One region of the Nocardiopsis gilva YIM 90087 genome, then DNA from elsewhere that is predicted to be linked to it. Evidence: predicted binding sites of a transcription regulator. Region 1 holds the regulator's gene; the other holds the start of a gene.
The links. Region 1 encodes LexA, which represses DNA repair genes until DNA is damaged. Its sites were predicted from a motif close to TCGAACANNTGTTCGA; they were not measured.
Positions count from the first base shown of each region.

Region 2: the regulator LexA is predicted to act here: its motif matches at 3,336-3,351, upstream of CDO52_RS04285 (DUF6504 family protein).

Region 1 covers NZ_CP022753.1:2,214,630-2,222,114, reverse strand. Annotated here, with positions in the region: gene CDO52_RS10220 (vitamin B12-dependent ribonucleotide reductase) at 1-2,007, opposite strand, end outside; gene nrdR (transcriptional regulator NrdR) at 2,186-2,668, opposite strand; gene CDO52_RS10210 (LysM peptidoglycan-binding domain-containing protein) at 3,017-3,427, opposite strand; gene lexA (transcriptional repressor LexA) at 3,863-4,636, shown strand; gene CDO52_RS10200 (alpha/beta hydrolase family protein) at 4,902-5,978, shown strand; gene CDO52_RS10195 (hypothetical protein) at 6,011-6,685, opposite strand; gene CDO52_RS10190 (hypothetical protein) at 7,231-7,485, opposite strand, start outside.
Region 2 covers NZ_CP022753.1:878,886-886,370, forward strand. Annotated here, with positions in the region: gene CDO52_RS04270 (TAXI family TRAP transporter solute-binding subunit) at 1-580, shown strand, start outside; gene CDO52_RS04275 (HAMP domain-containing sensor histidine kinase) at 697-2,196, opposite strand; gene CDO52_RS04280 (response regulator transcription factor) at 2,200-2,877, opposite strand; gene CDO52_RS04285 (DUF6504 family protein) at 3,072-3,323, opposite strand; gene CDO52_RS04290 (TetR/AcrR family transcriptional regulator) at 3,614-4,255, shown strand; gene CDO52_RS04295 (DivIVA domain-containing protein) at 4,274-5,056, opposite strand; gene CDO52_RS04300 (DivIVA domain-containing protein) at 5,091-5,651, opposite strand; gene CDO52_RS04305 (N-acetylmuramoyl-L-alanine amidase) at 5,704-6,624, opposite strand; gene CDO52_RS04310 (YkvA family protein) at 6,777-7,139, shown strand; gene CDO52_RS04315 (ABC transporter substrate-binding protein) at 7,325-7,485, shown strand, end outside.

The DNA.
Region 1 (7,485 bases):
CTCGACGGTGGCCTCTTCGGGCACGTTGACCGTCTTGGAGATCGCACCGGAGAGGAACGGCTGCACCGCCGCCATCATCTCCACGTGGCCCATGGGCTTGATGTAGCGCTTGCCCATGGCGCAGTCGAAGACCTCGTAGTGCTCGGGGCGCAGCCCCGGGGCGTCGACCACGTGGCCGTTCTCCGAGATGAACTCGACGATGGCCTCGATCTGCTCCTGCTGGTAGCCGAGGTTCTTCAGCGCGCGCGGGATCGCCTGGTTGACGATCTGCATGGACCCGCCGCCGACCAGCTTCTTGAACTTGACCAGCGAGAAGTCCGGCTCGATGCCGGTGGTGTCGCAGTCCATCATGAAGCCGATGGTGCCGGTGGGCGCGAGCAGGCTGGCCTGGGCGTTGCGCCAGCCGTTCTTCTCGCCGATCCGCAGGCAGCTCTGCCACTCCTTGGTGGCGGCCGCGTGGATGTCGGCGTCCATCGCGCCGATGGTGCGCAGGTCGTCGTTGGCGGCGGCGTGCTTGCGCATGACGCGCTTGTGGGAGTCGACGTTCTTGGCGTAGCCGTCGTAAGGGCCGACCACACCGGCGACCTCGGCGCTGCGCCGGTAGGCGGTCCCGGTCATCAGCGACGTGATGGCGGCGGCGACGGCGCGGCCGCCGTCGGAGTCATAGGCGTGGCCGGTGGCCATGAGCAGCGCGCCGAGGTTGGCGTAGCCGATGCCGAGCTGGCGGAACGCACGCGTGGTCTCGCCGATCTTCTCGGTCGGGAAGTCCGCGAACGTGATGGAGATGTCCATCGCCGTGATGACCAGCTCGGTGAGCTTGACGAACTTGTCGACGTCGAAGGCGTCCTCGGGGGTGAGGAACTTCAGCAGGTTGATCGAGGCCAGGTTGCACGAGGAGTTGTCCAGGTGGACGTACTCCGAGCAGGGGTTGCTGGCGCTGATCCGCCCGCTCTCGGGCGTGGTGTGCCAGTCGTTGATCGTGTCGTCGTACTGCAGCCCCGGGTCGGCGCACTCCCAGGCGGCCTTCGCCATCTGGTGGAAGAGCTCCTTGGCGTCGACCGTGGCGATCACCTCGCCGCTCGTGCGGGAGGTCAGGCCGAACTCCGCGCCGGCCTCGACGGCGCGCATGAACGTGTCGGAGACGCGCACCGAGTTGTTGGCGTTCTGGTACTGCACGCTGACGATGTCGCTGCCGCCCAGGTCGACGTCGAACCCGGCGTCGCGCAGCGCGCGGATCTTGTGCTCCTCGCGGGCCTTGGTGGCGACGAACTCCCCGATGTCGGGGTGGTCGACGTCGAGGACGACCATCTTGGCCGCGCGGCGGGTGGCGCCGCCGGACTTGATGGTCCCCGCGGAGGCGTCGGCGCCGCGCATGAACGACACCGGGCCGGAGGCGGTACCGCCGGAGGACAGCAGCTCCTGGCTGGAGCGGATGCGCGAGAGGTTCACGCCCGCGCCGGAGCCGCCCTTGAAGATGATCCCCTCTTCCTTGTACCAGTCGAGGATCGACTCCATGGTGTCGTCCACGGACAGGATGAAGCAGGCCGAGACCTGCTGCTTGGACGCGGTACCGACGTTGAACCAGACCGGGGAGTTGAAGCTGAAGAGCTGCTGCACGAGGGCGTACTTCAGCTCGTGGTCGAAGATCTCGGCGTCGTCGTCGGAGGCGAAGTAGCCGTTCGCCTTACCCGTCTCGGTGTACATCCCGGCGACGCGGTCGACGAGCTGCTTGAGGCTCCACTCGCGCTCCGGGGTGCCCACGGCACCGCGGAAGTACTTGCTGGCGACGATCTGGGTGGCGTTGATCGACCACGACGCGGGGAACTCCACGCCCCGCTGCTCGAAGTTGACCGAACCGTCCCGCCAGTTCGTCATGACCACATCGCGACGCTCCCACTCGACCTCGTCGTAGGGGTGCACGCCGGGCGTGGTGAAGATGCGCTCGATCTTCAGACCGCTGCGCTTGCCCTTCCCCTTGCGCCCCGTCGCGCCGGTGGTCTCCGTCATGTCAGCTCCCCCAGTTCTCGCCACATATCCGTTCCGATCCCCCGCCAGTGCTCCCACGTCACATCCGTTGGCGTGACGCGGCCAGATGACGGTTTTCATCACGTCGTCACGGCCCTGCCCGTGCGCGTCGCCCACGCGCGGTCGGGCCCCGCGGATCAGTCCGCCGTTGTCCGGCTACTCACGACTCGCTCTGCCCGCTCGTCCCATTCACCTTGGCCCGGTCGGCCCGCAGTATCGCGATCTCGTTCTCAAAGTCCATCAGCGACTCGAAGCCCCGGTAGACCGACGCGAAGTGCAGGTAGGCCACCTCGTCGAGATCACGCAGCGGGCCGAGAATGGCCAGCCCGATCTCGTGCGAGGGCACCTCGGCGACACCTCGGCACCGGATCTCCTCTTCGACCTGTTGCCCGAGCTTCGCGAGCAAGTCCTCGGTGACGGGCCGACCCTGGCAGGCGCGGCGCACGCCCGCGATGATCTTGGTCCGGGAGAACGGCTCCGTCACGCCGGAGCGCTTGGCCACCATCAGCAGCACCGTCTCCTGCGTGGTGAAACGCCGTTCGCACTCGGGACACGCGCGTCTGCGGCGTATGGCCGCGCCGTCGTCGGTCGACCGGCTGTCGATGACCCTGCTGTCAGGGTGGCGGCAGAACGGACAGTGCATGCCGGTGTGCCTCCCCCCAGATCCGCATCGGTCGAACCCCGCGTACAGCTGCCGCGGACGTGCTCGCGACCGTGCCGAGCAGCCTTGTGTGCATCGTCGTCACCAACCTCTCCGAACCGGATGATCCAGAAAGACCGGATACCTACTAAAGCACAAGTTCTGGGCTGCTTGTTCCCGGTGAGCACTAGATGTTGTGGTCAACCTACGGCGGTCCCCCCTCGCGCGCAAGTCCCCGAACGGGTGCGCCGCGCCATCCGGCCACGGCCCCGCCGACGGGATGCGGGCATGCCGAAGGGCGCACCCGTCCGCCGCGAGGGCGAACACGGGCACGCCACGGACACGGGAGTGTCAGTAATCGGGCAGCAGGAGCTCCTGCCCGGGGGTGAGATCGGGGTTGGGCAGGTCGTTCAGCTCGACGATCTCGTGCACCGCTGGGCGGGGATCGTAGCCGGGCCGAACCCGCTGGGCGATCCCCCACAGCGTATCGCCATCGCGCACGACCACCGTCGAGCGCGCGCCATCGGAGACGGACGCCTCAGGGGAGGTTCCGGAGGCGGAAGCCCCGACAGCGGCGGAGGTGACGAAGAGCATCGACAGTCCGGCGACCACCGCAGCCGACGCAGCGGAGACGAGCACCACACGGCCGCGCCGGGTGAGGCGCACCGCGGGCGCGGGTGTGGGCTCGGGGCCGAGCGCACGGGCCGCAGGGCCCGCCGGGTCCGACGGGGCGGTCCGCCGAGAGGGAACGGACGGAGCCACGCGGGCGGCCGGGGAGGCACCCGGGGCAGGAGCGGTGGAAGCGGAGGAGCCTTCCGGGCGAGGGGCGCGGGACGGGGCCCACTCGGGGATCTCCACCGCCCAGTCGAAAAGGGCGGGTTCAGGGGGGTGGGTCGGGGGAGTTGGGACTGGTTGGGGCGGGAACACGATCATCCCCTTCGAACGCCAGTTCGTTAGAACAGCCGTTCGACTAATACCGCATCCGGGCGATTTTTTCATCACCATCTCGAACGTTTGTTTGATATGGCACTACACAGGCAGTAACGTTAGACGTGCTCGATCGACGCAACCGCCGAGGTATCCGCGCCTCCGCGCCCGCCAATCGGCGCGTGGTCGGACACCGCATGTGACGCGGCCGGACGATCGGCACCGTCACCGACAGCCCACGCAGAACACCGACCGCCGAGGAGGCCGGCCGTGCCGGAGGAAAACCACGGAACGCACGAACCTCAGGCGGGCGGGAGAAGCGTCACCGCACTCCGGTCCACCGCTTCCCCCGCGACGATCGCGGAGGCCGACGACTCCATGGGCCAAACGGATGCCGCACCGAAGCTCACGGCCCGCCAGCAGAGTGTTCTGAACTGCATCCACCGCTATGTACGGCAGCGAGGGTACCCGCCGTCCATCCGGGAAATCGGTGATGCGGTGGGCCTGTCGAGCCCGTCCAGTGTCGCGCACCAACTGAAGGTGTTGCAACGCAAAGGCTATCTTTATCGGGACCAAAATCGCCCAAGGGCGGTGGAAATTCGCATTCCAGGACAACCCCCGATTCGCTCCTGGGACGAGCTGGAGAATGACCCCCGCGCCGACTACTCCCGCGCGACCGATGTCCCGGTCGTCGGGCGCATCGCCGCCGGTGGTCCGATCCTGGCCGAGGAGTCCATCGAGGACGTCCTCACCCTGCCCAAGCAGCTCGTCGGCGAGGGCCGCCTGTTCATGCTCAACGTCGTCGGCGACTCCATGGTCGACGCCGCCATCACCGACGGCGACCTGGTCGTCGTCCGCCAGCAGCCGGACGCCAACAATGGCGACATCGTCGCCGCGCTGCTCGACGACGAGGCCACGGTGAAGGTCTTCAAGCGCGAGGGCGAGCACGTGCGGCTGCTTCCGCGCAACGACGCCTACGCGCCCATCGACGGCGACAACGCCACCATTCTCGGGAAGGTCGTCGCCGTTATGCGGCGGGTGTGATCCCCCCGGATAACGATGTCGCCTCGCTTGGCCATCGGGCCCGTGATCTCTCCCCGAGACCGCGGGCCCGGCTTTTTTCCGCGGAAATTCGGCAAAGGCGAAAGGGCCCAGCGGCCGCGCAAACCGAATAGCGCTCTGTTATGACGGGATCCCCGGATACAACTTGATACCGATACGGACGCGACACGCAATAGCGAAATACCGCGCCTTCTCCCCACACCCGTTCACACGCTCCGCCGCCCAGCGCGCCCCCTAAGTTAGGACCATGCCTTCTCCGTCTCCCGTCGCCCTCACCCGGGCCGCCGCCGGGGCGCTGGCGGCGCTCCTGCTCGCCACCGGCTGCGGCGTCTCCCCCGACCGCCCGGCCGAACCCGACCCGCCCGGGGTCGAGCCCGCGGAACGCGACGTGCGCTTCGACAGCGGCCCCGACACGCTGCACGGCACGTTCGCCCTCCCCCGCGTGGTCGGCGACGCGCCGATCCCCGCCGCGCTCATCATCTCCGGGAGCGGCCCCACCGACCGCGACGGCAACAGCGAGCTGCGGCCAGGGGCCGATACCAACCTGAACCTCGCCCGGGTCCTAGCGGAGGCCGGCGTCGCCTCGCTGCGCTACGACAAACTCGGCAGCGGTACGACGGGCCTGGGCTCCCACGACGCGGAGGAACCCGTCCCCTACGAGGTCTTCGAAGACGAGATGGCCGACGCCTATGCCGAGCTCATCGCGCAGCCCGAGGTCGACCCCGGCCGGGTGCTCGTCGTCGGGCACAGCGAGGGCGCGCTGTTCGCCCTGCGCTCGCCCGAGGTGGTCGCGGAGCACCCGCCGGTGGGCCTCGTCCTCGCCGCCCCGGTCGGCGACCGCTACCTCGACACGCTCGACCGCCAGATCACCGAGCAGGTGCGCACGGCCGAAACCGCCCAGCAGATCGGCGCCACGGACGCCACCGACGTGCTCTCCAAGCTCCGCACGGGAATCGCGCGTATCCGCGCGGACAAGCCCCTGCCCCAGGAGGTCCCGGCGCCGCTGTCGCACATTCTCACCACCGCCAACGCCCCGTTCCTGCGGACGATCGACGCCATGGACCCGGTGGAGCTGGCCCGCGACCTGCCGCCGGAGACGCGCACGCTGGTGCTGTGGGGCACGGCCGACACCCAGATCGCGGAAGAGGACGTGGACCGGCTGATGGGCGGCCTGGACAACGCACGCCGGGTGGACCTCCCCGACGCCGACCACGTCCTCCGCCTCTACGACGACTCCCCCGGCGTCTCGGTCCTCGACGCTGACCGCGAGTTCTCACCCGAGGTCGCTCCGGCCGTGCGGGAGTTCCTCGACGGGGTGGTGTGAGCGTGCCGGGGATACCCCCCGGCCCGGCCCGCCTATTCCTTGCTGTCCTTGATCCCTTGGACGACGTCCCGGGCGAGCTCCTCGGCCCCGGCCAGGGCGTCGTCCCCGGGGATCGACTCCTCGGCGTTGAAGTCCGTCGCGGCGGTGTAGCAGGTCTCCGCGTACACGTTGGAGACTCGAACGCCCACACAGCCCCAGTCGTAGCCGCTGGTGGAGTCGCTCCAGGAGTAAGCCTCGTCGCCGAGGTCCGCGAGCTTGCTCGCGTCGTGGTCCTTGGTCGCCTCCTTGAGGGCGGCGGTGGCCTGCTCCTCGGCGTTGCGCTCGGCGTCGCCCGTGTTGCTCACGAGGACAAGACGCGCCGCCGCCGGGGCATGGCCGCCGTCCTCGGCGGTCGCCCACCGGCACTCATTGGCCTCGCGTCCGGTGCCCTCCAGGTTCTTGACCTGCTGGTCGACCTCGGCCGTCCGGTCGGGCACGAGCGTCTTGAGCGCGTCTCCCCGCCCGACCGCGCACTTCGGCGCGTGCTCGTAGTCGCCCCCGGCGCTGCTGAGGACGACGACCGTCCACACCCCGCCGACGAGCAGGGCGAGGACCACGATGGCCAGCCCCGCGATCATGGCGATGGCGCAGCCCCGGTTCTGCTTCGGGGCCGACTCCACCGGAGGAGCGTCGGTCTGCCCCGACGCGGGGTCACCCGGCTGCCCCATGGGAGCGGGTTGACCAGGGTGGCCGTGCTGGCTCTGCTGGCTCTGCTGGCCCGGCTGGCCATATTGGCCCGGTTGACCGGGCTGTCCCGGAGCCTGGCGCCCCGGTACGCCGAACTGCCCCTGCGGTCCGTGCGGAGCGGGCCCCGGGTGTCCGGCCGGAGCCGACGCTCCGAGCGGGGTCGCGGGGCCGGAGGGGTGCTGCGGGACCGACGGAGGAGGCGCGGGCGCCGCTCCTTCAGCGGCCGCGGGCGGCACCTGCGGGTGCTGCCCCTTCTCGGGATCGGGCCGAGCCTCCGGGGCGTGCGAATCGGACGGTGACCCGCCATTCGGTCCGGTCGGTCCTCTGTCAGGGCCACCGGAAGGTGGCTGGGTCATGGACGCCTCCGTGTCATCGCGCCGACGCGCCTCGTCGATATTCCAGGGGCCTACGGTACTAGGCATTCCGTCCGCCACCGGATGCAGTCCGAGGAATCGACCCCGAAGCGGACGCGACCGCCGCTGGCCTGGGGATGTGCCTGCTCGGCGCCACCGACCAGCGGAGGGAGCTACAGGGAATCGGCGACCTGTTCGGCGACGTCGACCGCTCCGTCCCGCGCCGCCCCGAAGGACAGCGGCTTTCCGCCGGTATCCGCCGCGCCTCCGTAGGAGACCCGAACCACCAGGTTGTCCCTGCGGAAGACCAGCTCGGCCGTTCCCTCGTCCGCGCCCGGCCACACCAGCGCGTCCTCACCGAGCGAGGGCAGCGGGGCGGCCCCCTCCACGTCGGAGATGGTCGTGGACCGCTCCATCTCCCGCGCGGC
Region 2 (7,485 bases), 1.3 Mb from region 1:
CCTCGTGGTGCGCGCGGACTCCGAGATCACCGACTTCGACGACCTGACGGGCAAGCGGGTCTCCTTCGGGGCGACCGGATCCGGGACCGAGTACACGATGCTCCGCCTGACGGCGTTGACCGGCCTCGACGTCGACGACATGCGCATGGACCAGGCGGCATCGGCGCGTGCCCTGGCCAAGCGGGACATCGACGCGATGTTCTCGCTGACCGGAATCCCCACCCCCGCCATCACCGACCTTCTGCGCCACCAGGCGCTGCGCTGCCTCCCCCTGGACCGCCAGGCGGCCGACCTGGCCGAGGCCTACCCCGGCTCGTACTTCCCCGCGACGATCCCGGCGACGGCCTACCCCGGTCTGCCGCCGTGCCCGACCCTCTCGATCCCCAACGTCCTGCTGGCCCGCACCGATATCCCGGACACCGTGGCCCGGACGATCACGGAAACCGTTTTCACCACGGCCGACGCGATGGCCGCGACCCGCCCCGAGGCCGCCCAGATCAACGTCCGAACCGGGATCGCCACCAGCCCCATCCCCCTCCACCCGGGTGCCGTCGGGTGGTTCCGGGACCAGAAGGCCTAAGCGGCCGTCAGCCCACCGCGCCCTACTGGCGTTTCACCAACGCAGTCACCGTTCCCTTCGTTGATCTCGGAGATATTGGGGTAAAAATCGGCGCTGGGACCCCAATATCTCCGAGATCAACGAAGGGGTGCGGCGGGGGCGCGCGGCAGGCGGATGACGACGTCCAGCCCGTGGCCGGTGCCGTCCGGCCGCGGCAGTCCCGACTCCAGGCGCAGCTCGCCGCCCGCGCCGCGGACCAGCTCGGCGCAGATGGCCAGGCCCAGCCCGGTGCCGTCGGTGTTCTGGTGCTTGGCCGCGCGCCAGAAGCGGCGCAGCGCACCGGCGCGCTCCTCGTCGGTCAGGCCGACGCCGTCGTCGGACACGTGCAGCTCGACCAGGTCCGGGCCGCTGTCGGCGGACGCCGCCGCCCCATCGTGCGCACCGTCATCCGCGCCATCCACCGCGGACCGCGCGGGAGCGTCGCTCCGGTCGGCCGACCGCACCCGCAGCTCCACCCGGCTCCCGTCCGACAGTCGGCCGGCGTTGGTCATCAGCTCGTCCAGCACGCTGCCCAGCCCGCCGGGCGGTGCCATCAGCCGAAGCCCGTCCGGCACCCGTGTCTCGACGGTGATGCCCCGCTGTGCGCCGAGCACCCGCCACCGTGCGGCGTGCGCGTCCAGCACGGTGTCCAGGTCCACCGGCTCCGCCCCGCTGAAACTCTCCAGCCGCGTCATGGCGAGCAGCGAGTTCAGCATCCGGTGCATGGCCATGGCCTCCTCCACGGCGTCCTGGTGTGCCGCGCGGGCGTCCGGGCCGGTGAGGAAGGGAGCCAGGTTCTCCACGGCCAGCCGCAGGCTCGCCAGCGGGTTGCGGAGCTGGTGAGAGGCGTCGGACACGAACGCCCGCTGGCGCTGTACGGCCTTCTGCACCACGTCCACCATCGCGTTGAACGACTCCGCGAGACGGCGCAGCTCCGGCGGGCCGCCCGCGGCATCGGCGCGGACCGACAGATCGCCCTGGGCGACCGCGGCGGTGGCGTCGTCGAGCCGCTGCACCGGTCGCAGCACCCAGCGCGACAGCGGCCACGCGGATGCGGCGAGCCCGGTCAGCGGCACCAGGCTCAGCAGTGACAGCCCCGCCCAGTCGACGAGGATGGCCGCGCGCAACCGGTCGGTCGGCGACACCAGCACCACGACCCCGGCCACCTCGCTGTCCCGTCCGATCGGCTCCGCCAGGACCAGCGGGTCGGACTCCCACGGCCACACCGCGGTGGGCGGCTCCGGGCGGAACCCGGCGAGGGCGGGGGTCATCACCTCGCGCGCCCGGGCGCCGTCCAGCAGCTCGGCGGCCTGGTCCGTGGGAACGGACGCGACCACCACCTCGCCCGCGGGATCGGCCACCGCGACGTCGATGCCGTACAGCTCCTCGTACCGCTTCAGCTCGCTGTCCAGGGCCTCCAGCCGGCCGGTGCGCATGGCGGTGTCGCCGAGGGAGGCGAACCGGCCGACATCACTGAGCCGGTCCACATAGACCTGCTGGGTCTCCTGCTGCGCCATGACCGTTCCGAGCGGCAGGGCGAGCGCCGCCACCAGCAGGAACGCCATCGGCACCAGGATGAACAGCAGCCTCCGCAGCACCGGTCACGCCGACCCTGACTCGTCGACCAGGCGGTAGCCGACGCCGCGCACGGTCCGGATGCGCACGGTGTCGTGGAGCTTGCCGCGCAGGGCCGCGATGTGGGTGTCGAGGGTGCGGGAGGAGGATTCCCAGGCCGAGCCCCACACCTGGTCGAGGATGAGGTCCCGGCTCACCACAGCGGGCGAGCGCGACGTGAGCAGTGCGAGGAGGTCGAATTCCTTGCGGGTCAGGGCGAGGGAGGCTCCGGCGAGGTCGGCCTCGCGGGCGCCCATGTCGAGGGTGAGGGAGCCCAGTCGCAGCGGGGGCTCGTCGTCGTGGCTGGCGCGGGCGGTGCGGGTGCGGCGCAGCACGGCGTCGATGCGGGCCAGGAGCTCGGCGATGCCGAACGGTTTGACGACGTAGTCGTCGGCGCCGCTGCGCAGTCCCCGGACGCGCTCGCGCTCCTCGGCACGCGCGGTGACGGCGATGATCGCGGTCTGGGGGCGCTCGCGCAGGCGGCGGAGGACGTCGATTCCGTCGGCGTCGGGAAGCCCCAGGTCGAGGAGGACGACGTCGGCCGCCGGGGCGCGCATCACCGCTTCGGCCGTCGCCACGCGGGTGACCTCATAGGAGGCGTTGCGGAGCGCGGTGACCAGGCCTCGGGCCACGCGGTCGTCGTCCTCCACCACCAGGATGCGCATAGTGGGTCATCGTAGAACCCCGAGACCGCCGACGCCGCCTCGCGGCCGCGCCCGGCCACGGTCCTGCCAGGGCGCCGGCCGGAGCGGGAGGGGACGCGCGCGGGGGAACCGCACGAGCGCGATCCGTGAAGAGCGCGATCCCCGGTGCCCCGCTCCGGCCGTGGCGCGTGGGGCGCCGTGGGCCTGAGCGGGCCCTAGTTCCACAGGCGGCGCATCGTCCAGTCGGCGGTGGCCGTGTCGAGCGTGATGTCGGCGATCGCGGGCTCGCCGTGGTCGGATTCGGCGGCGACCCGTACCAGGCGGATGTCGGCCTCGGGCGTGCCGGGAGCCGAGTTCCAGGTTCCGATGACGCGCCGGACCCGGAACATCCGGCCGCGCCAGGAGAAGAAGGCGGGGTGGCCGCCCATGGACGCTCTGACGTCGATCCGTTCGTTGTAGAGACTCACCCTGGCATTCTATCGAACACGTGTTCGATGTAGCAGCAGGTGCGTGAAGCTGTCTCGCGTCTCTCACCCTAGGGGCCGGTGCGGTCCCGGCACTGCCGACCGCGTGTCCCCGCGTCGGCCGGGCGCCCTCGACCGGCGGGAACGCGGGGACGAGTCGATGATCACCTGCCCCTTCCCGGCGTGTCGGGCAGGTGACCCGGTAGCGGGGGCGGGCCACCGGGACGAGACCGACCGGCCGGTCTGCCTATCCTGGAAGCGGCTGGTCAGCACAAGGGGAGACGGGGCGACGCATGGGGAATCCGCGGGACGAGCGCCCGGAGCACGGCCAGGACCGTTCCTCGTCGGGGTCGGGCGAGGGGAGTGCCGCCTCGGTCCCGGACCGGCTGCTGTCCGCCGCCACGCGGTTGTTCGCCGAACGCGGCTACGAGCGGACCTCGGTACGGGAGATCGTGGAGGCGGCCGGGGTCACCAAGGGGGCGATGTACCACTACTTCGCCTCGAAGGACGACCTTCTGTTCGCCGTCTACCAGCGCGTCCTCGCCATGCAGATGCGTCGACTGGAGGAGTTCGCGACGGCCGAGGGGCCGATCGCGGAGCGGCTGAGAGCGGCCGCCGCCGACGTTGTCCACACGACTGTGGACAACCTCGAAGACACCGTGATCTTCCAGCGGTCGCTGCACATGCTCTCTCCGGAACGGCAGAACGAGGTGCGCAAGGAGCGGCGCCGCTACCACGAGCGGTTCCGGGAGATGATCGAGGACGGCCAGCAGATCGGGGTCTTCCGCACCGACATCCCGGCCGACATCGTCGTCACCCAGTACTTCGGCGCCGTGCACCACCTGGGCATGTGGTACCGCCCCGACGGCGAGCTCACCGGGGCCGCAGTCGGGGACTACTTCGCCGACCTGCTGCTGAACGGGCTGCGGCCATAGAACCCCGGTGCGTGTGGGTCAGGGCTGCTCGTACCTGCGGAGTTCGTCGGCGAGGAGATCGAGGAAGGCGTCGACCTGCGCGGGGTCGTACCCCGGCCGGGCGCGCGTGGTGCCGAACTGGACCCGCTCGACCTGCGCGGGGGTGAGCAGCGCGCGGTCGGGTCGCCCGTTGAGGAGGGCCTCCAGGGTGACCTCGGCGCTGTCGAGGAAGTCGTCGACCTCCTGTTCGTTGTAGCCGGTGGTCAGGCGGGTCGTCGCGAACTCCTTGTTGCGGACGTCCTCCGGCGTCATCCGGGGCCGCTCCCGCGGCGTCTCGCCGTAGGCCGGGCCCGCGGCCCCGGGCGGCGGCTGCGACGCGCCGATCGGTGGCTGCGCGGGCCGCATCGGCGGTTGCGCGGGTCCACTCCCTGGTGCTTGCGCAGCACCAGGCGCTCCATAGGGAGAGGGCGGCTGTGGCCCCTGCGGGTGCTGTTGGGCGTAGGGGTGCTGCGTCGGCCGGCGCGCCGCCCCGGCGGTCGCTCCGCTGCTCAGCCCGCGAGCGCGCAGGTCATCGACGATGACGTCGAGGAAGTCGTCGACCTCGTCCTCGTTGTATCCGGGGCTGAGGCGCGTGCTCCGGAACCGGGCAGCCTGCACCTCCTCCGCGGTGATCAGCGGCCCGCTCTGCGGGCCGCCCTGCAGCGCCATGAGCGTGGCCTCGACGCGGTCCAGGAGGTCGTCGACGTCCTCTTCGTTGTATCCGGGGCGAAGACGCACCACATGGAACTGCTTGTTGCGGACGTCCGCAGGTGTCAGAGCCATGCCTATATTGTGCAGTCTTCACCTGATCAACGCGTTAATGCTGGTTGGGTGGATGCGACCCGCCGTCGAGACGGTCGGCGAGACCGTCGATCAGGGAGGCGACCTGGCCCTCGTCATAGCCGCGGAAAACGACGTCGAAGCCTGCGGCGCGGGTCCGCAGGTCCTGGGCGGTGAGCGTGGCGGCACCGGGGCCGCCCCTCTTCACGGCGTCGACACTGGCGACCGCTTCGTTGACGACCTCCTCGACCTGCTGGCGGTCATAGCCGCGAAGCACGATGTCGAGTTCGATCGCCTCCCGACGCGGGTCAAGCGAGGGGGAACCGCCGCCAAGCCTCTGGTGGAGAACCCCCACGACCTCCTTGACCTGGTCGATCTTGTAGCCGCGCAGGACAACGTCGAGAGCGTCGGCGTTCTCGCGCAGCTCCCGGGCGGTGAGGGTGACCGCGTCCGGGTTTCCGCCCTCCAGCGCCGTGACGCTGCCCATCGCCTCGCTGACCAGCTCCATGACCTGATGGCGGTCGTAGCCGCGAAAGACGACATCGAACTCGACGGGGTCCGGCAGGGGCGGCTCGGGGGAAGTGGGGGAATAACTCATCCGGTCATCCTGCCCCACTCCGATCCGGCATGAATCGGTCGGGTGCCATGGGTCAGTCCCGTTGCAGGTAGCGCGCGATCCCCTCAGCGACGGCCCCTGCCGCCTCCTCCCGCCACTCCTCGTCCGCCAGCTTCTTCGCGTCGGCCGGGTTGCGCATGTTGCCCGCCTCCAGGAACACCTTCGGCACGGTGGAGAGGTTGAGGCCGCCCAGGTCGGTGCGCTCGTCCAGGCCGTCCTCGGCCAGGTAGTCGGCGTAGGGCAGCCCCGATCCCTCGCGGTAGGCGGCGCGCACGTCCTTGGCCAGCTGCCGCGACGGCTCGACGATGTCCTCGGTGAAGCCCTCCACCTCGCCCGGGGCGATGAGGTGGAAGCCGCGTCCGCTGGCCGGACCGCCGTCGGCGTGGATCGAGATGGCGGCGTCGGCCTCGGCGTCGTTGCCGATTTTCGCGCGTTCGTTGATGCAGGGGCCGACACCCTTGTCGTCGTCACGCGTGAGGACGACGGTGGCGCCTTCCGCCTCCAGCCGGTCGGCGAGGCGCTGGGAGAAGTCCCAGGTGAACGCGTGTTCGGCGTATCCGCCGTTGCTCTCGGCGCCGACGGTGTCGCACTCCTTCTTCGACGGCCCGGCGGGGACGAGCTTGTTGATCTCGTCGGGTGCGTCCTCGTTGCCGCCGTTGTGGCCGGGGTCGATGACGACGGTCATGTCGGCGAGCGGGCCCTTCGACGTGCGCTTGCCCTCGCTCTTATCCCCATCCCCGCCCGATCCATCCGTCGGTGCCCCTGCGGGGGCGCCGCCCTCCCCGCCCGCTCGCGGATCCCCGGCGGCATCGGTGACGCGCGGCTCGGGGCGGTCGTCTCCGGCGACGGCGCTGCACGCCGTGGAGGCGAGCGAGGCGAGCACGGCCACCGCGATGAGGGAGGTGCCGCGGGCCATCGGTCGGAGCTCCGCCTTGCCGGTACGCGTGATCGTCAACGGATTCCTCGGGTCGGGAGGGCTGGATTTCCACCACAACCTAGCGGTTCGCGGCCGCGATCGAGGGAACATCTTGCCGTGGAGTCGCGTCATATCTTGAAAGCCGACCCGATTCGCCTGGGGCGACATCGACGATCTTTGAGGTGAGGCCTGTGCGCAAGAGCAATCGCGCCGCCGCCGGTGCTGCCGCGTGGCAGATGGTGCACGATGGGACGAAGCCGGGGAAGCCATCCGTGTTCGCGCGCGCCGGAGCGGTCCCGCGCATGCTGGGGAACCGGGTTCGCGGCCAGTACACCGAACTCCCCGCGTCGCGACTGGTGATGTTCCTGGTCGCGATCGCCTACATCGTGTCCCCGGTCGACCTCGTGCCGGAACTGCTCATCCCGATCCTCGGCTTCGCCGACGACATCGGCGTCGTCATCTGGCTCACGTCGAGCCTGCTGGGGGAGACCGAGCGCTACCTGGAGTGGGAGCAGCGTTCGACGCCCTATGTCCAGGGCCGTGTCGTGGACTGACCCCCTTCTCTCTCCCTCCTGTTCCTCCCTCGGCTCTTCGCGTCCGCTCCACGTTCGTTCGGGACAGGCCCCGCCACCAGGCGGGACCTGTCCCCTATCACCCGCTTCCCGGCCTCGCCGTCGGCGCCGCGACCCCACACGCGTATGGTTTCTAGTTGCAAATCATTCGCAACTAGTGGGGAAACATGAAGAGGTCCCGATCTCTCCTCGCCGTGGGCGCGTCCGTCGTGCTCCTCACCACCGCGTGTGCCGGTGGCGGCACCCAGGACGGTGCCGGGAGCGACACGCTCACCTACGCCCTGGGCGACGAACCCGACGTGCTCAACCCCGCCCTGGTCGACGAGCA